3 regions of the Streptomyces sp. NPDC043952 genome follow, and region 3 is predicted to be linked to each of the others. Evidence: riboswitches for the same ligand, from Rfam matches in the RefSeq annotation. Region 3 holds a riboswitch; each other region holds the start of a gene.
What was found. Region 3 has a riboswitch for cyclic di-AMP ahead of AC069R_RS16510 (M23 family metallopeptidase). Riboswitches for the same ligand answer to the same signal wherever they lie in the genome.

Region 1: linked by a shared signal. The riboswitch ahead of AC069R_RS28040 (transglycosylase SLT domain-containing protein) and the one ahead of AC069R_RS16510 (M23 family metallopeptidase) in region 3 are both predicted to bind cyclic di-AMP.
Region 2: linked by a shared signal. The riboswitch ahead of AC069R_RS32340 (transglycosylase family protein) and the one ahead of AC069R_RS16510 (M23 family metallopeptidase) in region 3 are both predicted to bind cyclic di-AMP.

What each region holds. Positions count from the first base shown of each region.
Region 1 covers NZ_JBWKES010000034.1:44,724-52,209, forward strand. The annotation lists gene AC069R_RS28030 (NAD(P)-binding domain-containing protein) at 1-894, shown strand, start outside; gene AC069R_RS28035 (HAD family hydrolase) at 1,062-1,874, shown strand; gene AC069R_RS28040 (transglycosylase SLT domain-containing protein) at 1,920-2,405, opposite strand; cyclic di-AMP (ydaO/yuaA leader) riboswitch at 2,409-2,627, opposite strand; gene AC069R_RS28045 (polyprenyl synthetase family protein) at 3,169-4,179, shown strand; gene AC069R_RS28050 (LolA family protein) at 4,686-5,909, shown strand; gene AC069R_RS28055 (hypothetical protein) at 5,988-7,340, opposite strand; gene AC069R_RS28060 (glycosyltransferase family 4 protein) at 7,370-7,486, opposite strand, start outside.
Region 2 covers NZ_JBWKES010000051.1:13,597-21,082, reverse strand. The annotation lists gene AC069R_RS32360 (Ppx/GppA phosphatase family protein) at 342-1,283, opposite strand; gene AC069R_RS32355 (DUF501 domain-containing protein) at 1,280-1,819, opposite strand; gene AC069R_RS32350 (FtsB family cell division protein) at 1,864-2,340, opposite strand; gene eno (phosphopyruvate hydratase) at 2,496-3,776, opposite strand; gene AC069R_RS32340 (transglycosylase family protein) at 4,566-5,282, opposite strand; cyclic di-AMP (ydaO/yuaA leader) riboswitch at 5,287-5,456, opposite strand; gene AC069R_RS32335 (transglycosylase family protein) at 5,634-6,767, opposite strand; gene AC069R_RS32330 (DUF899 family protein) at 7,037-7,486, shown strand, end outside.
Region 3 covers NZ_JBWKES010000012.1:77,448-84,933, forward strand. The annotation lists gene AC069R_RS16495 (bifunctional acetate--CoA ligase family protein/GNAT family N-acetyltransferase) at 1-1,517, opposite strand, end outside; gene AC069R_RS16500 (HPr family phosphocarrier protein) at 1,663-1,944, shown strand; gene AC069R_RS16505 (GntR family transcriptional regulator) at 2,248-2,934, opposite strand; gene AC069R_RS16510 (M23 family metallopeptidase) at 3,131-3,874, opposite strand; cyclic di-AMP (ydaO/yuaA leader) riboswitch at 3,888-4,048, opposite strand; gene AC069R_RS16515 (M16 family metallopeptidase) at 4,326-5,696, opposite strand; gene AC069R_RS16520 (M16 family metallopeptidase) at 5,714-7,108, opposite strand; gene AC069R_RS16525 (DNA gyrase/topoisomerase IV subunit A) at 7,427-7,486, shown strand, end outside.

The sequences.
Region 1 (7,486 bases), on a different contig from region 3:
CTCGAACGGGTGCGGGTGGTCTCCGTCGAGCCGGCCGGGCGGGAGGCGGGCGGGGGGTTCGAACTCAAGCTGGACTCGGGGGAGTCGTTCGCCGCGCGGGCGGTGGTCGTGGCCACCGGGCTGTCCGGGCTGGCCCATCTCCCGGCGGAGCTGCGGACGGCGGCCGGTGCGGGGCCGGAAAGCTGCGTCTCGCACAGCTCCCAGCACCACGACCTCGGGCGCTTTCGCGGCAAGGAGCTGATCGTGGTCGGCGCCGGGCAGTCCGCGCTGGAGACGGCCGTGCTGGCGGCGGAGGCCGGGGCGCGGGTGCGGGTGGTGGCGCGGGGGCGCGGGCGGGTCGCCTTCGGGGCGCCGCCCTGGGAGCAGCCGAGGCTGCGTCCCGAGTCGCCGTTCGGGCGGGCCTGGTCGCTGTGGGCGTTCAGCTACTGCCCGCACCCCTACCGCTTCCTGCCCGAGGCCACCCGGCACTTCCTGGTGCGCCGGGTGCTCGGGCCGCTCGGCGCGTGGTGGCTGCGGGAACGGTTCGAGGGCGCGGTGCGGGTATCGGACGTCGAACGGGTGCTGGGCGCGGCGGCGCAGGACGGGGGCCCGGTGCTGACGGTGCGCACGCACGGCGGCCGCGTGGATCACCTGACCGCCGACCATGTCATCGCGGCGACCGGCTACCGGGTGGACGTCTCCGCGATGGACTTCCTCGGCCCCACCCTGCGCACCCGCCTCGCGACGAGCCGCGGCGCCCCGCGCCTCGGCACCGGCTACGTCTCCTCGGTTCCCGGCCTCTACTTCACCGGCCTCCCGGCCGCCTCCTCCTACGGCCCGGTGATGCGCTTCGTGTGCGGCACGGAATTCGCCTCCCCGAGACTGGCGGGGCATGTGGCGCGGGAACACGGGTGAGTGGTGGGGGGCGGTCGCGGAGAGCGGGAGCGGCGGCTGGTCCCACCCCCACCTCGCCTCCCCGCACCCCCACTTGAAGTCGGCAAAGCTGCAAGTCCGGGGAATGACACGGGAGTCGGGGGATGACGCGGGGCTCGGTGGAGGGGATCGGTCCGTATTCTCTGATCATGGTTGCCTCCCCCGCGTACGCACTGATCGCCACCGACCTGGACGGGACGCTGCTGCGCGGCGACGACACCGTCTCCGAGCGCTCGCTGGCCGTGCTCGCGCGGGCGGCGCGGGCCGGGGCCCGGCACCTGGTGGTCACCGGCCGCCCGGCCCCCAGAGTGCGCCCCCTGCTGACCGCCCTCGGCGCCACCGGGCTCGCGGTGTGCGGGCAGGGCGCGCAGCTGTACGACGCCGCGTCCGGCCGCATGCTGTGGTCGGTCCGGCTGGACCGGGAGCTGGCCGAGACCGCGCTCGGCAAGATCGAGGCCGAGACGGGCCCGGTGTTCGCCGCCGTCGACCAGGACGGCACCGACGGGCTCACCCTGATCGAACCCGGATACCGGATGCCCCACCCGACCCTGCCCGCGGTCCGGGTGGCCCGGCGCGACGACCTGTGGCGGGCGCCGATCAGCAAGGTCCTGCTGCGCCACGCCACCTTGTCCGACGACGAGTTGGCGGCGGTGGCCCGCTCGGTCGTGGGCTCGCTGGCCACGGTCACCATGTCGGGGCCCGGCACCGTGGAGCTCCAGCCGTGCGGGGTGACCAAGGCCACCGGGCTCGCGCTGGCCGCCGAGCGGCTCGGGGTCCCCGCGGAAGGCGCCGTGGCCTTCGGCGACATGCCCAACGACATCCCGATGTTCCGCTGGGCGGCGCACGGCGTCGCGATGGCGAACGCCCACCCCGAGCTGAAGGCGGTCGCCGACGAGGTCACGGCGTCGAACGAGGACGACGGCATCGCCGTCGTCCTCGAAAGGCTGTTCCCGGCCGGGTGACCGGGAGCAGCGGTGGTGCCACGGCCCTCAGGGGCCCGGCGACGGTCAGTAGGCGCCGTTGACGTTGTCGATCGAGCCGTAGCGCGCGGCCGCGTAGTTGCAGGCGGCGGTGATGTTGGCGACCGGGTCGTAGATGTTGAACGACGTCCCGGCCACGTGGTACGCGTTGAAGGTCGGGTCGATCACCTGGAGCAGACCCTTGGACGGTATGCCCTTGGCCGCGTTGGAGTCCCACAGGTTGATGGCGTTCGGGTTGCCCGAGGACTCGCGCATGACATTGCGGTAGATGCCGTTGTAGGAGCCCGGAATGCCCTTCTGGGCCATGATCGCGAGGGACTCGCGGATCCAGCCGTCGAGGTTGTTCGGGTACCCGGCGGGCGTGGTGGCGGCCGACGTCGTGCCGGTGGTGGCGGACGCCGTGGCGGCGCCCACCAGGGGCATGGCGAGCACGGCCGCGCCGGTGCCGGCGACGGCGATCAGGCGGACGAGACGGTTGGCACGGGTGCGGCGCGGCTGAACGGCAGCAGACATGGGGACGTTCCTCTCCTACGCCTGCGAGGTGAGCTGTCGGGTTCGGGCGGGGAGGTGCCCGGCCGTGCCTGGTGAGAGGCGTGGCTTGACCCCAAGCCGTCCCGGTGCGAACACGCGGTGCGGCGCGCTGTGTCACGCGCTGCGCCATGTGAGTCGTCCGGTCCGGCGACTTACCTGGGTCCCCCGCTCCTGCCGTACGAATGAGTTCGTCGATGGGTGTACGGGCGGCGGCAGGATTCGGCGTCCGCCCGATGGCTCGGGAAGGTATGCGAGAGCGCATGCCGGGAACAAGCGCGGAATTGTTATATCGAGGCATTTGACCTTGATCAGCAGCCTATGGGGTACTTGATCCTTTGCGAATGCCAACGCTCAACTCGCTTGCGCGACAAGGCGTGCGGAGGTGTCGGCGGGCCGCCCGCGGGAACGCGGTCGGGTGACCCAATTCACGAAATGGCAAACTGTGGAAAATCGGGCATGGGGGATTCGTCCCCCGGCGGGGTGGAGTCGGTGCTCCGCCCCTCTCGGGATCGCGAAGAAGTTCCCGAAGGTCCCGATTACCTGTTAAATCGATAAATGTCCGTTGTGATGATTCGACCGGGGGTATGCCAGTCATGACCCGATACGTCCCGGACTGGACGGGTGGGCGCAGGGTGGGCGCTCTCGGTGATCGAAACCGGACCGGATACGCTGACTTGAGTGATGGCAGCGACCTATCGACAAACCGCGTAATCGCCAGCAGACACCAGCAGACAGGAGACCCCTCGTGACCGTCGTCGGGCCGTTCGGGCTGAGCGTGCGGGACCAGGCTCTCGAAGCCGATGTCCAGGCCGGATTGGCGGCTGTCGAGGAGGGCCTGCTAGAGGCCACCAAGAGCGAGGTCCCCTTCATCACGGGGGCCGCGCAGCACCTCGTACGGGCCGGTGGGAAGCGCTTCCGACCACTGCTCGTGATGCTCGCGGCGCAGTTCGGCGACCCCTACGCGCCCGGCGTGGTGCCCTCCGCCGTGGTCGTGGAGCTGACCCACCTGGCCACGCTCTACCACGACGACGTCATGGACGAGGCGGCCGTGCGCCGGGGCGTGGACAGCGCCAACACCCGCTGGGGCAACTCCGTCGCGGTCCTCACCGGCGACTTCCTCTTCGCCCGTGCCTCCCAGATCCTCGCCGACCTCGGCCCCGAGGCGGTCCGGGTCCAGGCCCTCGCGTTCGAACGGCTGGTCACCGGCCAGATCCTGGAGACCGCCGGACCCGCCGACGGCCGCGACCCGGTCGAGCACTACCTCGACGTGCTCGGCGGCAAGACCGGCTCGCTGGTCGCGGTGGCCTGCCGGTTCGGCGCGATGATGTCCGGCGCCGACGAGACGGTCGTGGACGTGCTCACCCAGTACGGCGAGCGGCTCGGCGTGGCCTTCCAGCTCGCCGACGACGTCCTGGACGTCGCCTCCGACTCCCACGAGTCCGGCAAGACCCCCGGCACCGACCTGCGCGAGGGCATCCCGACCCTGCCCGTGCTGCGGCTGCGCGAGCGGGCCGCCCGGCTCGGCCTGCCCGAGGACCTCGCCCTGTGCGAGCTGCTGGACTCCGACCTCAGCGACGACGCCCGGCACGCCGAGGCACTGGCCGCGCTGCGCGCCCACCCGGCCCTGGAGCAGGCCCGCCGGGACACCGTGCGGTACGCGGAGGAGGCGCGCGCCGCGCTCGCCCCGCTGCGGGAGTGCGACGCCAAGGTGGCGCTGACGGAGCTGTGCGACGCGGTGGTGCACCGGGCGGGCTGACCGTCCGCTCCGAGCCGTCCGGCGAGTGACCGTCCGCTTCGGCTCGTCCGGTGTGCGTCGGTCGGCGAGTGACCGTCGGCTTCGGCTTGTCCGGTGTGCGTGGGCCGGGGAGTGACCGTCGGCTTCGGCTTGTCCGGTGTGCGTGGGCCGGGGAGTGACCGTCGGCTTCGGCTCGTCCGGTGTGCGTCGGTCGGCGAGGGATTGCCCGCTTCGGCCCGTCCGGTGTCCGTCGGCCGACCACCCGTTCGGCGTCCGCCGGGTGGCCGTACCCCGGACGCCTGCCGCATCCTGCCCTGGGGGACCGTGTTCGAGCCCCTAGGGGTGCCCCCTACGTGTCATACCGCAGTCGTACGCCGAGTTGGCCCCGAGGGCTGACGATTCCGCAGCGCGGATTTGGTCGTATGGACACCACGGACATCACCACTCCTCACCGATTCGGGTGAGAATGGCGGCTCGGGTGGACCAGCGTGAGGGCAGCCGCCGCCGACGACGGAGGTAAGGCACACATGGCACCGTACGAATCCGACGACGCAGTGAGCGCCGCGCGGGACGAGGAGACGCGCTCGGGCCGCCGCAGGGCCGCGCGGTACGCCGTCCCGGTCGCGGTGGTCGGCGTGGCCGCGGCCACCATCGGACTGGTCCCGGCGCTCGCCGACTCCGGCGACCCGGACCTGCCCAGGGTCACCGCGCAGCAGCTCATCAACAAGATCGCCAAGTCGGACGTGCAGCAGCTGTCCGGCACCGTGAAGATCAGCACCGACCTGGGCCTGCCCGACCTGGGCGGCCTGGAGAGCGGCCTCGCCTCCGGCCTGGCCCAGGGTTCCGGCTCCGCCGCCGACCCGAGCGCCCGGCTGACCGAACTGCTCTCCGGCACCCACACTCTGCGCGTCGCGGCCGACGGCCCGGACCGGCAGAAGCTCTCGCTCGTGGAGCAGGGCGCCGAGTACAGCGTCATCCACGACGGCAAGGACGTCTGGGGCTACGACAGCAAGAGCGACCAGGTCACCCACGGCACCGCGCCCGCCGCCGGCAAGGACCGGACCGAGCCCCCGGCCACCCCCAAGGACTTCGCCGACCAGGCGCTGAAGGCGGTGGACGACACCACCTCGGTGACCGTCGACGGCACCGCGCGGGTCGCCGGGCGCGACGCCTACAAGCTCCAGATCAAGCCCCGCCAGTCCGGCACCACGGTCGGCGCGATCAACATCGCCGTGGACGCGAAGACCGGCATGCCGCTGAAGTTCACCCTGACCCCCAGGAGCGGCGGCGCCGCCGTGCTCGACGCGGGCTTCACCCAGGTCTCCTTCGCCCGGCCCGCCGCCTCCACGTTCGCCTTCACGCCGCCGAAGGGCGCGAAGGTCACGGAGCGGACGGACGGCGCGGGCAAGGGGGCCGGGAAGACGGGTCCCGGCAAGGGTCTGGAGGGCGTGGACGGCGCCAAGGGTCTCGAAGGGAAGGGCGGCGCGTCCGGCGGCAAGGTGATCGGCAAGGGCTGGACCTCCATCGCCACCTTCGACACCGGCGCCAAGGGCGGCCTGCCCACCGATGCCAAGGGCGGCGACCTCGGCGGCTTCCTCGGCTCGCTGGGCGACAAGGTCTCCGGAAAGTTCGGCAAGGGCATGGTGTTCTCCACCCGCCTGGTCAACGTCCTGATGACCGACGACGGCAAGGTCTACGCCGGCGCGGTCACCAAGGACGCGCTGGTGAAGGCGGCAGACGCGGCGAAGTAACCGCCCCTTCGCCGCCGCCGGCACCCGAGCCCGCCCGACGCCGTCCGCCTCGCCCACCGGCGGCCGGCATCGGCGCGTTCAGCGGGCTGCCCGTACCGAGATGCGCAGGCCACCCCCGTCCACCCGCTGGACGAACAGCGCGCCGCCGGTCAGCGTCGCGATGGGAGCCATCGTGCCGCCGGGCAGGGCCTGCGGTGCGCCGCCGGCCACCTTCAGCCGGACGGCGGGCTCGCCGGAGACCTCGGCCGTTTCGTCGATGGTGTCCTCGTCGGTGATGCCGTAGGCGGTGCCGTCGTCGGCGACGGAGACGATCTCGACGGCGCGGCGGGAGCCGTCACCGGCCAGGCACCGCCCGGTGCCCGTCCGCACGTCGAAGACGACCGGACCGAAGGCCACGTAGCCGCCGTCCGGGGAAACGATCACGGGTCCGGGCGAGGGGTCGTCGTCCCTGTCGCACGCCGTGCTGGCCAGCGGCCGACCGCTCTCCAGGTCGTGTGCGGACCAGATGCGGTCCTCCGAGTCGTCGCTGTCGCCGGCCTGCCGCCAGTAGGCGATGAACATGCCGTCGCGCACCCCGGCCACCGTGCCGGTCCCGCCGCCGTCGACGCCCTTGGGTGCGATGTCCTTGCCGCTCCAGCCGCCGGGCACGCTCAGCCCGCCCGGCCGCGCGCTCACGACGGGGCCCTTCGCGGTGACGCCCACCACCGTGTCGTTCACGCAGTCACGGCAGTCGGGAAACGCCTTGCTCATGTCGTCGTACCGCTTGACGGCCCCGGTCGCCGGGTCGACGGCCACACTGCGCTCGCCGGCCGATTCCCATGTGACCAGCAGCCCGGCCCCGCCGTCCGCGACCTGGACCCAGCCCGACCGCAGTGCGTCGTCGGGGACGGTGACCCGGTGCAGCGGCCGGACCGAACCGCCCGAGGCGTCCGCCGGGTAGACGCCGATCTGGGTGATCTCCTTGCTCCTGGCGAGGGCGTCACCGGGCTGGTCGCCGACCGCCCAGGCGGCGAAGTAGGTACGGCCGCCCTCCCGGACCGCGGTCAGCCGGGGCGTGGGCATGGCCCAGGTCGCGTCGGGGTCGTGCACCGGCGGGGTCCGGTACGGCGCGCTCGTCCAGCGCACCCTGCCCGTCGCCCCGTCCCGCGCCTGGACCGCGTACCCGTCGCCGGAACGGATGATGTAGGCCACCGTCCTGCCGTCCGTCGCCACCGGATCGGCATCGGCGGCGGTGTCTTTCGGGAGCCAGCCGATCTCCTGGTCCCAGCCCTTGGCGCCGTCATAGGCGGCGGGCACGGCGAGCTTCGCGGGCGCGCCGCTCACGCTCCCCCCGGAGCCCTGCCCGCCCCCCGCCCCGCCGCTGCCCCCGCAACCGGTGAGCAACGCCGCGACGAGGACCGCCGCGACGAGGGCCGTGTGCTTGGTGCGCATGTGGGTGTTCCTCTTCCTGCGGTGCGGCGTCATCGCGAGGGGCCGGACGGCTTGGGCGGTTGCTGTGGCAGACGGGCGGCGCCGGCGGGCCCCTGACCCGGCACGATGCCTTTGGTCCCCTGCGCGGTGGCACCGGTGGTGCCCCG
Region 2 (7,486 bases), on a different contig from region 3:
GGCGGTTCGTACCGTTGTCAAGGCCGTGTGAGCTGCTGCTCCGAGTCCGCGAGGTGATCGTAGGGACTCCGGCGCGATCCGCGGAACCCCTCCTTCCGGCCATCTTTGCGCGCCTCATCTGAACATGTTCAAACGGGTTTTGACCCCCCGGAAGGGCCAAGCGGCCCCCTCCGGGCGGCGATCGGGACCCATTTCCTTGTGAAGAACTTCACGAAGGTTTCCACGGGGGTGTGAACGACGGGCCCCGCAGGCCCCCTCGAAGGCGCTCAAACGTTATCCGACCTGCTCAGCCGGACGCTACTGGCCGGTAACAAACGCGGCCCTCCGAGCAGGGCAGGCGATCAGGTCAAAGACCAGGCGATGCCGTCGAGGATGTCGTGTTCGCTGACGACGACCTCCTCGGCGCCCGTGCGCTCCATGATCGCGAGGAGGATCAGGGCGCCGGCGCCGATGACGTCGACGCGGCCCGGATGCATGGAGGGGATGGCGGCGCGTTCGGCGTGGGTGGAGTGCAGCAGGCGCTCGGTGATCTCGCGGACGCGGGCGTACGGGATCCGGGAGTGGTGGATGCGCGCGGAGTCGTACTCCGGCAGGTCCTGGGCGATGGCCGAGACGGTGGTGACCGAGCCGGCGAGGCCGACCAGGGTGCGCGCCTCGCGCAGCGGGACCGTCCGCTCGGCGAGGTCCAGCGCGGCCTCGACGTCGGCGCGGATCGCGGCGATCTGCTCCCCGGTGGGCGGGTCGGAGACCTCGCCGCCGTGCACCAGGTGCCGTTCGGTCATCCGCACACAGCCGATGTCCACGGAGCGCGCGGCCCGCACCCGGTCGTCGCCGACGACGAACTCGGTGGAGCCGCCGCCGATGTCCACCACCAGATAGGGCCTGGCGAGATCCGTACGGCCCGCCAGCTCCCTGGTCGCGCCGGTGAAGGAGAACTCGGCCTCCTGGTCGCCGGTGATGACCTCCGGCTCCACGCCGAGGATGTCCAGCACGCCGCGCACGAAGTCGTCGCGGTTCTCGGCGTCGCGGGACGCGGAGGTGGCGACGAAGCGCAGCCGCTCGGCGCCGTGCTCCTTGATGATCTCGGCGTACTCCCGGCACGCGGCGAAGGTGCGCTCCAGCGCCTTCGGGGCGAGCCTGCCGGTGCGGTCGACGCCCTGGCCGAGCCGCACGATGGTCATCCGGCGGTCCAGGTCGGTCAGTTCGCCGGTCGCCGGGTCCGCGTCCGCGACCAGCAGCCGGATGGAGTTCGTACCGCAGTCGATCGCCGCGACCCTGGTCACCGCGCCTCCTCCTTCGGGTCCTGCGCGAGCGTCACGCACGCGCCCTTGCGCCACCACTCCGGCAGCATCGCGATCGCCTCGTCGCCGAGCGGGTTGACGCCGGGGCCCGCGGCCAGTGAGTGGCCGACCAGGACGTGCAGGCACTTCACCCGGTCCGGCATGCCGCCCGCGCTCGGGAAGCCCGCCAGGACCTCGATCTCGTCCCGGCGCCGGATGTAGTCCTCGTGCGCGGCCCGGTAGGCGGCGGCCAGCTCCGGGTCGGTCTTCAGGCGCTCGGTCATCTCCTTCATGACGCCGTTCGCCTCCAGCGTGCCGATGGCCGAGGCGGCCTTGGGGCACGTCAGGTAGTACAGCGTCGGGAAGGGTGTGCCGTCGGGCAGGCGCGGCGCCGTCTCCACGACGTCCGGCTGACCGCACGGGCAGCGGTGCGCGATGGCGCGCAGGCCCCGCGGGGGGCGGCCGAGCTGCTGCTTGAAGGCCTCGACGTCCGCGTCGGTGGGCTCGGTGCGCGGGGTGGGCGGCGGAGGGGTTTCCATGACTGCTTTCAGAGTGGCTTTCTGTGGGTCACCGGCGGGGCCGGTCACTGGTCGGAGGCGTCGGACTTGTCGACCCCGTCCCAGATGTTCGTGTACCAGGGCCGGTGGGCGGCCCGGAGGTCGGTGCGGGACTGCCGGGCCGCGCCCGGATCGACCACCACGTACCCGGTCTCGCCGGGCATCACATAGTGCAGACGTTTGCGGATCTGCTGCTCGGCATAGGCGTCGTCCTGCCAGCGCGCCTTGAGGTCGCGCAATTGTTCGACGCGTTTGCGGGCCTCGGCCTGCTGCCGCTGGAGGTCGGAGATCTGGGCGCGCTGGGAGACGTACTGCCGCATCGGGTAGGCGAGCGCGACCACCAGCGAGCACAGCACCAGCGCGAGCAGCGCGGCGCGGCCGGTCAGCCGGGAGCGGCGCGCCTGCCGCTTGGTCTGCGAGCGGTAGACGCGGGCCGCGGTCTGCTCACCGAGCAGCCGCAGCCTGGTCGCGGTGGAGAAACGGTCCCGGTCCCTTGCGGCCATGTCGGCTCTCCGCCTCCCCTTTCACGCCGTCGTCCGGCGGTCGCACACGTGCGTACGTCCCCGGACACGGTACGGGACCGGGTACGGGGACGTACGTACGACTGGCCAAGAGGTGGCCCGTGGGGCGGCCCGGCGGGCGGCCCCACGGGGTCGGCTCAGCCCTTGAAGCGCGGGAAGGCGCTGCGGCCGGCGTACACCGCGGCGTCGTCCAGGATCTCCTCGATGCGCAGCAGCTGGTTGTACTTGGCGACGCGCTCGGAGCGGGCCGGGGCGCCGGTCTTGATCTGGCCGCAGTTGGTGGCGACGGCCAGGTCGGCGATGGTGACGTCCTCGGTCTCACCGGAGCGGTGGGACATCATGCACTTGAAGCCGTTGCGCTGGGCCAGCTCGACGGCGTCCAGGGTCTCGGTCAGCGAGCCGATCTGGTTGACCTTGACGAGCAGGGCGTTGGCAGTGCCCTCCTCGATGCCGCGGGCCAGGCGCTCGGGGTTGGTGACGAACAGGTCGTCGCCGACGAGCTGGACCTTGTCGCCGAGCTTGTCGGTGATGATCTTCCAGCCGGCCCAGTCGTCCTCGAACAGCGGGTCCTCGATGGAGACCAGCGGGTAGGCCGCCACCAGCTCCTCGTAGTACTCCGTCATCTCGGCGGCGGAGCGCTCCTTGCCCTCGAAGAGGTACTTGCCGTCCTTGTAGAACTCGGAGGCGGCGACGTCGAGGGCGAGGGCGATCTGCTCGCCGGGCGCGTACCCGGCTTCCTTGATGGCCTCCAGGATCAGGTCCAGGGCCTCGCGGTTGGAGCCGAGGTTCGGGGCGAAGCCGCCCTCGTCACCGAGACCGGTGGCCAGGCCCTTGCCCTTCAGGACCTTCTTGAGGGTGTGGTAGACCTCGGCACCCCAGCGCAGCGCCTCGGAGAAGGACTCCGCGCCGATCGGGGCGATCATGAACTCCTGGATGTCCACGTTGGAGTCGGCGTGCGAGCCGCCGTTCAGGATGTTCATCATCGGCACCGGCAGCAGGTGCGCGTTGGGGCCGCCCAGGTAGCGGAAGAGGGGCAGGTCGGACGCCTCGGAGGCGGCGTGCGCGACGGCCAGGGAGACGCCGAGGATGGCGTTGGCGCCGAGCGAGCCCTTGTTGTCGGTGGCGTCCAGGTCGAACATGGCCTGGTCGATCAGGCGCTGCTCGGTGGCGTCGTAGCCGACCAGCTCCGGGCCGATCTGCTCGATGACGGCGAGGACGGCCTTCTCGACACCCTTGCCCTGGTAGCGGTTGGGGTCACCGTCGCGCAGCTCGATGGCCTCGAAGGCGCCGGTGGAGGCGCCGGACGGGACGGCGGCACGACCGGTGCTGCCGTCGTCGAGGCCGACCTCGACCTCGACCGTGGGGTTGCCTCGGGAGTCCAGGATTTCCCGGGCTACGACGACGTCGATGGACGGCACGAGCATCTCCTTCTTGGATGTGACGCTGGAAGTGCGGGAGGCGGCCGTGCGGCTGCGCCCTTGCGACTAGAGCCTAACCGTCCCGGCGTCGCGGACCACCGACCGACCGTCTGGTGGGCGACGGGGACATGGAGACGGTACCTATTGTTCACCACCGGAACAAAAAGGGTCCCGGAGGAGGCCCGGCTGAAGGCTGGGAGAACACAAGACCCCACCCCGGCACGAACGGGGGAATCGCGCCGGGGTGGGGGGTTGGGGGGGACGGGGCGGGCGGGGGCCTGGGGCTTGGGGGACCCGCCGGGGGGTTGGGGGACCCGCCTTGGGGGGTGAGGCGTGGGGTCCGCCGGGGGTGGGCCTGGGGCATGACGCCTGGGGGCCCGCCGGGTGCGCCTGAGGCATGGAGCCTGGGGGCCTGCCGGGGGTGGGGCCTGGGGCCTGGGGGCCCGCCGGGGGCCCCTGGGCCGTTGGGGCGGGTACCAGGGGCGGGGTTCCTCGGGGCCGCCGGGGGGGTGGGCCGTCGGGGCCTATCGGGCGCGGCGTCGGGAGCGTCGGGGGTACGACACCGGGGGTACGGCGTCGGGGGCTACCCCCTGCGAGGGGCCCGTCGGTCCGGCTGAGCGGAGCCGGGCCGGTGATGCGGAGCCGGGCCGGTGATGCGGAGCCGGGCGGGGTGAGCGGAGTCGGGCGCCCCGGTCCGCCGGCCGGGTCCGGCCGGCCGGGGAAGCATCCCGCGGCCGGGCCGCCGGGCGAGCCCCGTGCGGGGCTCGCGGCGGCCGTGGCCGGGCCGGGTTACTTCAGGTGGAGCTGCTGACCCGGGTAGATCAGGTCGGCGTTGTCGATGATGTCCTTGTTCAGGTCGAACAGCTTCTTCCAGCCGCCGGCCACGTGGTGCGCGGCCGCGATGGAGCTGAGGGTGTCGCCCTTGACCACCTTGTACTCGCCGTCGCCCTTCTTGACCTTCTTGCCGGTCGGGGTGGTGACGGTCTTGCCCGCGGACGAGCCGGTGGACGTGCTCGTGGACTTGGACGGGGCCGGGGTGGTGCGCTCGGTGGAGCGGGTGGCGGCCTGCTGGTCCGTGGAGCGGGTGGCGGTGCCGGCCGACGACGTGGTCGTCGGGGCGGAGCCGTTGTACGGGGTGCCGGTCAGGCCCGTGCCGCAGACCGGCCAGGCGCCCTTGCCCTGCGCGGCCAGGACCTTCTCGGCGACGGAGATCTGCTGCGACTTGCTGGCCTTGTCGGCGGTCGGCGCGTAGGCGGTGCCGCCGTACGCGGCCCAGGTGGAGGCGGAGAACTGGAGGCCGCCGTAGTAACCGTTGCCGGTGTTGATGGCCCAGTTGCCGCCGGACTCGCACTGGGCGACGGTGTCCCACTGGGAAGCGGTGGCGGCGGAGGCGCTGCCGGCCGCCATCAGCGGAGCGGCCACGGCGGCACCGGTGACACCGGCGAGCGTGACGGCGCGGACGGCCTTGGACGGACGACGGTGCTTGCCCTTGCCGGAAAACAGCATGGAACGATCCCCTCACCGACGCCTGCGAGGTGAGCTGTCGGGTTCGGGCCGGTTGAGTTGCCCGGCCACCCCTCCTTTCGGAGGCGTGGCTTCACCCCAAGCCGGTCCGGCATCAACTGCCGGGCCCGGCGCCTACCTTGGGTCCCCCGCTCCTGCCTGCGGCGCTTGACGCGACGACTGTTCCCGGGCAGCCGCTGGCAGGATTCGGCGTTGCGGCCGCCGGGGCTCGTGGTGACGAGCGGCCTTGACCGTAGCCAGGTGATCCGCGGAATTTCAAAGACGATCAGGGCTTCTGAGACTCATCCCACACTTTCGCCAAACCGGACATTTAGCGATCAAGTGGGGCGTCAACTAGCCCTGGTCCGCGCCCGTTTCGTCACCGACTTTCAGGGTCTGACCGGCGGTGATGTGGTTCGGGTCGGCGCCCACGACCTTCTTGTTCGCGGCGTAGAGCGCGTGCCATCCGCCGTCGACGTCAAGGGAGTCGGCGATGGCGCTCAGCGAGTCGCCCTGGCGGACGGTGTAGCTGTCCGGCTCGTGGGTCGCGTGCCGGCCGGATGTGGAGCCGTTCTGCCCGTTTGCCGTGCTTTCGTCCGCGTTGCCGCCGCGGTGGCGCCCGCCGCCGAGGGCTCCGGTGTCGACCAGGTTCCAAGTGCCCGCGGCCTGCTGGGGGTTGGCGGGGGTACCGGTGGAGGGTGAGGGCGTTCCGGAGCCGTGGGCCGGCGCGGACGGCGGGGTGGAGGCGGAGGGGTCCGAGGAGGACGGGCCGGACGGGTCCGGGCTGGAGGTGCCGGTGCCGGGCGTGCCGGTGTGCTTGCCCGGCTGCGGGCTCGCGTGCTTGCCGGTCTGCTTGCCGGAGCCGGAGCCGGTGCCTGAGCCTGAGTCGTGGCTCGGCGAAGAGGAGGGGTCGGACGAGCCGGACGGGTCGGTGGACGCCTTGCCGGAACCGGAACCGGAGCCGGCGCCGGTGCCGTCCTGGTCGCCGCTCGGTGTGCCGGCCGGGGAAGAGGGGTCGGGCAGGCCGGACGGGTCGGTCGTGCCGCCGGTCTGGCCGCTGCCGTTGCCGCTGTCACCGTCGCCGACGCCCGGATCGACGCTCACCGAACCGGAGTTCGAGGTCAGTCCGGACAGCAGGGCGCAGGTGGCCCAGGGCGTGGTGCCCTTGTCCTTGAGGATCTTCTCGGCCACGGCGATCTGCTGCGAGCGGCTGGCCTGGTCGGCGGAGGAGGCGTACTGCGTCCCGCCGTACGCGACCCAGTCGTCCTGGGATATCTGGAGGCCGCCGTAGTACCCGTTGCCGGTGTCGGCGCTCCAGGCGCCGCCGCTCTCGCAGTTGGCGACCTTGTCCCAGGTGGTGCCGTCGGCCGCGTGGGCACTCGCGGCGCCGAGCAGCGGGATGGCGATGGCGGAGCCGGTCACGCCGGCCGCGACGAGGAGGGCCGGGGCCTGACGGGGGCGGCGGTGACGACCGTTCCCGGAGATCATGCGGGAGCCTTTCGAGCGACGGCGGGGACCGGCGCGGCGGATGATGCGGGCCCGCCGCGCTGAGGGGTGAAGGTATCGGCACACGATCACTTGTCACAAGTTCATGCCGCGGAGATCACGCGAAGATCACAGAGGTGAACGTTCGCCCCTCCGCTGCGTCACCTTCCGATTCACCCGTCGGGCACGGCGGCGCCTCGGCTCCGGGGCGCGCGGCGCCCGGAACCATGGAACCGACCTGATTCCGGGGGGCTGTTCACCCAGGAGGACACATGATGCGGCACACCCGGTTGCACGGTGAGTCCGCGGAGTACCTCGCCGCCCGCGAGGAGCTGCGCGGCGCCGAGATCGAGCTGATGCGGCAGCGCGAGCGGGTCGCGGCGCTGCGCCGGTCGCTGCCGCCGGGGGCCGAGGTCGGCGACTACGTCTTCCTGGAGGGGCCCGCCGACCTGGAGGCGGGCGACACGCCGGTGCGCGAGGTCCGTCTGCGGGAGCTGTTCACCGGCGGTCCGCAGCGGCCCCTGCTCGTCTACCACTTCATGTACGGCAAGCGGCAGACCTCCCCCTGCCCGATGTGCACCCTGTGGCTCGACGGTTTCGACGGCGTCGCCCACCATGTGGCGCAGAACGCCGACCTGGTGGTGGTGGCCGCCGCCGATCCGGCCGCCCTGCGCCGGCACGCGCGCGCCCGCGGCTGGTCCCGGCTGCGGTTGCTCAGCGCC
Region 3 (7,486 bases):
AGCAGCAGCCCGGCGTCGACCAGCTCCGTGATGGTGTCCACCCGGATGACCCCGGCCTGCCTCAGCAGCGCGGAGACGGTCGCGTGCGGCAGCCGCGTGGCGCGCACCGCGTGGCCCTGCGGTGCGGTGCCCGTCCCCTGCACCACGACCAGCGGCTTCGCCGCCGCCGTCCGCCGGGCGAGCCGGGTGAACTTGCGCGGGTTGCCGATGCTCTCCAGGTACATGAGGACGACGTCGGTGTCCGGGTCCTCGTACCAGTACTGGAGGACGTCGTTGCCGGACACGTCCGCCCGGTTGCCCGCGGAGACGAACGTGGAGACGCCGGTGACCCCGGTGACGCCGCCGCCGCGCCGGTGCAGCCGGGACAGCAGGGCGATGCCGATGGCGCCGGACTGGGCGAACATGCCGATGCGGCCGGGGCGCGGCATCTCGGGGGCGAGGGAGGCGTTCAGCCGTACGTCCGGTGCGGTGTTGATGACGCCGAACGCGTTGGGCCCGATGATCCGCATGCCGTACGCGCGCGCCTGCTGCACGAGCGCCCGCTGCCGCTCCTTGCCCTCGGGACCGCTCTCGGCGTACCCGGCGCTGAGCACGACGATCCCCTGGACGCCGTGTTCCCCGCACTCGGCGACCACCGCGGGCACGTACTCGGCCGGTACGGCGACGACGGCGAGGTCCACCGGGGCGTCGACGTCCCGCACACAGCGGTAGGCGGCCACCCCGTCGACCTCGGCGAGGTCCGCGGGGAACGCCTTGTTCACGGCGTACAGCCGGCCCGCGTACCCGGCGTCGCGGATGTTGGCCAGGACGCCGCGGCCGACCCCGCCGGGCGCGCGGCCGACGCCGATGACCGCGACGGAGCCGGGCGCGAGCAGCCGCTGCACCGAGCGCGCCTCGGCCCGCTGCTCGCGCGCGTGCTGCACGGCGAGGGCGCGGTCGGTGGGTTCGAGGTCCAGCTCCAGGCGTACGACGCCGTCCTCGAAGCTGCGCTTCTGGGTGTACCCGGCGTCCGTGAACACCTTGATCATCTTGGTGTTGGCGGGCAGCACCTCGGCGGCGAAGCGGCGGATGCCCCGCTCGCGGGCGACGGCCGCGATGTGTTCGAGGAGGGCGGAGGCGACCCCCCGGCCCTGGTGGGCGTCCTGCACCAGGAAGGCGACCTCGGCCTCGTCGGCGGGACCGGACGCGGGCGCGCCGCCTGCCCCTATGCGGTCGTAGCGCACCGTCGCGATGAACTCACCGCCCACGGTGGCCGCGAGGCCCACCCGGTCCACGAAGTCGTGGTGCGTGAAGCGGTGGACGTCCTTGGCGGACAGCCGGGGGTAAGGGGCGAAGAAGCGGTAGTACTTGGACTCGTCCGAGACCTGCTCGTAGAAGTGGACCAGGCGGTCGGCGTCGTCGACGGTGATGGGCCGGATGCGGGCGGTGCCTCCGTCCCGCAGCACCACGTCCGCCTCCCAGTGCGCCGGGTACTCGTACCGGCCCTGCCGGCCCTGCGGTTCCGCCGAGGTTCGCATGGGGCCCAGCGTACGGCTCGCGTCCGACAACGGCGCGGGGCAGTCTGTGGAGCACGGCGGAGGGGGTGCGCAGCCCCTCTTCTGGCACGCCTCGCGATATGGAACACTGGTCTAGACAACCCTGAACAGTGAAGGGCAGCAACACATGGCTGAGCGCCGCGTCAACGTCGGCTGGGCCGAGGGTCTTCACGCCCGCCCCGCCTCCATCTTCGTCCGGGCCGCCACGGCCGCAGGCATCCCGGTGACGATCTGCAAGGCCGGCGGCACCCCGGTCAACGCGGCCTCCATGCTGGGCGTTCTGGGCCTGGGCGCCCAGGGCGGCGAGGAGATCGTGCTCGCCTCCGACGCCGAGGGCGCGGACGCCGCCCTGGACCGGCTGGCCAAGCTGGTCGCCGAGGGCCTGGAGGAGCTGCCCGAGACGGTGTGAGCCGTCCGGGACGGGCCGTGACCGAGGCCGGGACGGGCCGGGGCCGGGACGGGCCGTGGCCGGGACGGGCCGTGGCCGGGGCCGGGAAGTCCGGGCTCTATACGGGCTCTGTCCGGGGCCGGGAAGTCGGGCCGGATTCGGGAAGTCGCGTCATCCTCCAGCGGGTGGCGCGGCTTCCGCGTTTTCCGAGCGCCGCCGTATCGGCCATGGCGAGAATTCCCCATGGACCGCCTCCCCTAATTCACGGCACCCGGAAATACACGCCCGCCGGATATTCCCTCCACTTTGTATACGGCACCGATGTTAATTCCGCGCGCCGGACATGTTTACGGCATGTTGCGAAGCCCGCGCACGCGCCGCGGCCCCGGACAGCCGCAGCCGGTGCGCCGCCGTCGCCCGCTCGGTGTGCAGCGCGGTCACCGCGCGGGCGCGCTCACTGTCGCCGCGCGCCACCGCGTCCACGATCGCGCCGTGCTCGGCCCAGGTGCCGGCCGCGTCCGGCGGCGCGTCCACCGTGTACATCCAGGCGATCTTGTGGCGCAGCTGGACGAGTGCCGAGGTCAGCGAGGGGCTGCCGCAGGACTGGGCCAGCGTCTCGTGGAACCAGCCGTCCAGGGCGCGCAGATCCTCGCTGCCGCCCCTCCTGGCACGCTCCTGGCCCAGCCGGACCAGGCCGCGCAGCACCTTCAGATGGGCCTCGCTGCGGCGCCGGGCGGCCCGCGCGGCGCCGAGCGGCTCCAGGAGCAGCCGCATCTCCAGCAGGTCGGCGGCCTCCTGCTCGGTCGGCTCGGCCACGCAGGCGCCCGCGTGCCGGCGCGTCACCACGAAGCCCTCCGCCTCCAGGGTGCGCAGGGCCTCGCGCACGGGGACGCGCGAGACGCCGTAGCGGCGGGCGAGCACCTCCTCGGTGAGCCGGCTCCCGCGTTCGAGGGCGCCGGCGATGATATCGTCCCGGATCGCCGTGCACACCGATTGCGCCGGAATACGCATGACAGACCTCCGCCTTAATGCCCGCGACACGACGCCGACGACGAACGCGTGTTTTCCGTGACTCTATTCCACCGGGCCGCAATTTCCGACGGCGGGCCTCGATCCATGGATATTTTTTGGACAGGGCCGGGCGAGAACGTCCGGGAAAGGCGAAAGCCCCGGCCGGGAGGGCGGGGCTTTCGGTGCGTGCGGTCGGTCAGACGTTCACGCCGTGGCCGCGCAGGTACGCGACGGGATCGACGTCGGAGCCGTAGTCGGGGCCGGTGCGCGCCTCGAAGTGCAGATGCGGGCCGGTGACGTTGCCGGTCGCGCCGGACAGGGCGATCTGCTGGCCCGCGGTGATCCGCTGGCCCACCGTGACTCCGATGGACGACAGATGGCCGTACTGGGTGTACATGCCGTCGGCCATGCGGAGCACGATCTGGTTGCCGTACGCCCCGCCCCAGCCGGTGGAGACGACCGTGCCGGCGCCGACCGCGTGCACGGGGGTGCCGGTCATCGCGTGGAAGTCGATACCGGTGTGGGAGCCGGAGGACCACAGGGAGCTGCTGGCCTTGTAGCCGGTGGACACGTAGGAGTGCGCGATCGGGGCGACGAAGGCGTTCAGCCGCTTGCGCTCGGCCTCGCGGGCGGCGCGTGCCCTGGCCTCGCGGGCCTCCTTCGCGCGCACGGCGGCGGCTTTCTCGGCCGCCTCGTGCTCGGCGATCCGCTGCTGGGCGACGGCCTGGGCGTCGATGTGCTCGGCGAGGTCGTCGCTCGCGGTGAGCACCGGGGTGAGGCCGGTCTGCTCGACGGGGGTCTCGGCGGCGAGCGCCGGGGACGCGGCGAGGGTGCCGATGACACCGGTGGTGGTCAGGGCCGCGATACCGGCCGCCTGGGCGGTGGTGCGCTTGACCCGGCCGGGCTTGCGGTGCTTCCCGGTGGCGCATGCGAACGCCATGTGCGTGGCTGTTCCTTTCCTTCCCTCTCGCCTACCGGGTTAGCTGACGGGTTAGGAGCAGGAAGGTCTCCTACGGGCCCCGCACTCGCGCGCGGACGGGCCCGATTCACCCCAGGGACAGGTGGGTCCCCGGCTCCCCTGGCTCGCGCCTCGGGGACTCGGCGATGGCTGTCCGGTGCCGCGGCTGCGGCGCACTGCCCGACGGACAACCCGGACGACGCTAAGCGGACCGGCCGCCAATCCTCAAACAGAAGGCGGCTTTTGTAGCGCATCCCACAGGGCAGACGGGCAACCTCCGCCCCAATCCGGACATCTTGGGAAGAGAGTGGAACAAAGTGGGGCCCTGACGACCCGTAGGCCGTCAGGGCCCCATCGCCGTCAGGGCCCATCCCCTGTCGGGGCCTGATCCGCTGTCCGGGCACCGCCCCCAGGGGGCTGCCCGCGCGGGTGGTTACTCGGCCGACACCACGGCGACCGCGCCGATTCCCAGCGCCTCCACCGGCGCCTTGATCTGGGACGCGTCGCCCACGAGAACCGTCACCAGGCGGTCCACCGGGAAGGCGTTGACGACCGCCGCGGTGGCCTCCACGGTGCCCGTCGCGGCCAACTGCCGGTAGAGCGTCGCCTGGAAGTCGTCGGGAAGGTGCTGCTCCACCTGGTCGGCGAGCGTGCCCGCGACGGCCGCCGCGGTCTCGTACTTCAGCGGCGCGACCCCGACGAGGTTCTGCACGGCGACGTCCCGCTCGGCGTCGGTCAGGCCCTCCGCCGCGAGGGTGCGCAGCACCTTCCACAGGTCGTCCAGCGCCGGGCCGGTGTTGGGGGTGTCCACGGAGCCGCTGATGGCCAGCATGGAGGCGCCGTTGCCGTCGGGTCCGGAGCGGAGCACCTGCCCGAACGCGCGCACACCGTAGGTGTAGCCCTTCTCCTCGCGCAGCACCCGGTCCAGGCGGGAGGTGAGGGTGCCGCCGAGGCAGTAGGTGCCGAGCACCTGGGCGGGCCACACCCGGTCGTGCCGGTCCGGGCCGACGCGGCCGATGAGCAGCTGCGTCTGGACGGCGCCGGGCCGGTCCACGATGACGACACGCCCGGTGTCGTCGGCCGTCACGGCGGGCACCGGGCGGGGCGCGCCCGGCGTGCCGGTCCAGGCGCCCAGGGTCTCGCCGAGCAGGGCGTCCAGATCGATGCCGGTGAGGTCGCCGACCACGACCGCGGTGGCGGTGGCGGGGCGCACATGGCGGTCGTAGAAGGCGCGTACGGCGGCCGCGTCGATCTTCTCGACCGTCTCCTCGGTGCCCTGGCGCGGTCGGGACATGCGCGCGGTGGCCGGGAACAGCTCCTTGGAGAGTTCCTTGGCGGCCCGGCGGGCGGGGCTGGCCAGCTCGTGCGGGATCTCGTCCAGGCGGTTGCGGACCAGCCGCTCGACTTCATTCTCGGCGAAGGCGGGGGCGCGCAGCGCGTCGGCGACCAGGCCGAGGCCCTTGGCCAGGCGCGAGGCGGGGACCTCCAGGCTGATGCGGACGCCGGGGTGGTCGGCGTGCGCGTCCAGGGTGGCGCCCGCGCGCTCCAGCTCGGCGGCGAACTCCTCGGCGGAGTGCTTGTCGGTGCCCTCGGAGAAGGCGCGCGCCATGATGGTGGCGACGCCGTCCAGGCCGGCCGGCTCGGCGTCCAGGGGGGCGTCCAGGAGCACCTCGACGGCGACGACCTGCTGGCCGGGTCGGTGGCAGCGCAGCACGGTCAGGCCATTGTCGAGCGCGCCGCGCTCGGGGGCCGGGAAGGCCCACGGCTTCGCCTCGCCGGCCTGCGGCTGCGGGTGGAAGTCCATGGTGGCGAGCTGCTCGGTCACTTGGCCGTCTCCTCGTTCTCGTTTCCGGCCTCTACGGTGGCCTCCGACTCCGGGTCCTCGGGCAGATCGGCGTCCTCGACGGCCTGCGGGGACTTCGGCTCGTAGACCAGGACCGCGCGGTTGTCGGGGCGCAGCCGGGCCTTGGCGACCTCCCTGACCTCCTCGGGGGTGATCTCCAGGATGCGCTGCACGGCGTTCAGGGCGAGCTGCGGGTCGCCGAACAGGACGGCGTAGCGGCACAGTTCGTCGGCGCGGCCCGCGACGGTGCCGAGCCGGTCCAGCCATTCGCGCTCCAACTGGGCCTGGGCGCGCTCCATCTCCTCCGCGGTGGGGCCCTCCTCGGCGAACCGGGCCAGCTCCTCGTCGATGGCCCGCTCGATGACCGGCACCTCGACGTCGCCGGAGGTCTTCACGTCCAGCCAGCCCATGGAGGGCGCGCCGGCCAGGCGCAGCAGCCCGAAGCCGGCCGCGACGGCCGTACGGTCGCGCCGCACCAGCCGGTTGTACAGCCGGGAGGACTCGCCGCCGCCGAGGACGGTCAGGGCGAGGTCGGCCGCGTCGCACGCGCGCGTGCCGTCCTGCGGCAGCCGGTAGGCGGCCATCAGGGCGCGCGCCGGGACCTCCTCCACGACGACCTCGCGCAGTTCCTCGCCGATGACGTCCGGCAGGGAGCCGTCACGGGGCGCGGGCTTGCCGTCGTGGGCCGGGATGGAGCCGAAGTACTTCTCGATCCAGGCGAGGGTCTGCTCGGGGTCGATGTCGCCGACCACGGAGAGCACCGCGTTGTTCGGCGCGTAGTAGGTGCGGAAGAACTGGCGGGCGTCCTCCAGGGTGGCCGCGTCCAGGTCCGCCATGGAGCCGATCGGCGTGTGGTGGTACGGGTGGCCCTCGGGGTACGACAGGGCGGTCAGCTTCTCGAAAGCGGTGCCGTAGGGGACGTTGTCGTAGCGCTGGCGGCGCTCATTTTTGACGACGTCGCGCTGGTTCTCCATGGACTCGTCGTCCAGGGCGGTCAGCAGCGAGCCCATGCGGTCGGCCTCCAGCCAGAGCGCGAGCTCCAGCTGGTGGGCGGGCATGGTCTCGAAGTAGTTGGTGCGCTCGAAGCTGGTGGTGCCGTTGAGCGAGCCGCCGGCGCCCTGCACCAGCTCGAAGTGGCCGTTGCCCTTGACCTGCCCGGAACCCTGGAACATCAGGTGCTCGAAAAGGTGGGCCAGGCCGGTGCGCCCCTTGACCTCGTGGCGGGAGCCGACGTCGTACCAGAGGCAGACCGCCGCCACGGGGGTCAGGTGGTCCTCGGAGAGCACCACGCGCAGACCGTTGGCCAGGCGATGCTCGGTCGCTGTCAGGCCCCCGGAGCCTGCCTCGGCTGTGGTCGTGTGACCCATGGGCATGTACGTCCCTTCGCGAGCGGAGGCGGTCGTGAAACCGCGGTTTTCCTGCCGTTCCTGCCACTGTATGCAAAGCGTGCGGGGCCCCGGTGAAGTTCCCGCGGCACGTACGCCGACAGCGGATCGCGTAGCCTGCCTCGCACCCGGATCCGGTGATCGTCCGGGGCACCGGGCGAGCCGCGCGGACCGGGGCGCCGGTCCGGGTTGTCAGTGCCCCGGTCCACAATGGTCCGCGACAGATTTGTCAGACGCTTCAGCACGAGCGAGCCGAAGGGTGCGCGCCCCGAAGGCGAGCGATCAGATCAGGAGGAGCCGGCAGCGATGGCCCGCCGCAGCACGAAGACCCCGCCGCCCGACGATTCGTACGAGGAGAAGATCCTC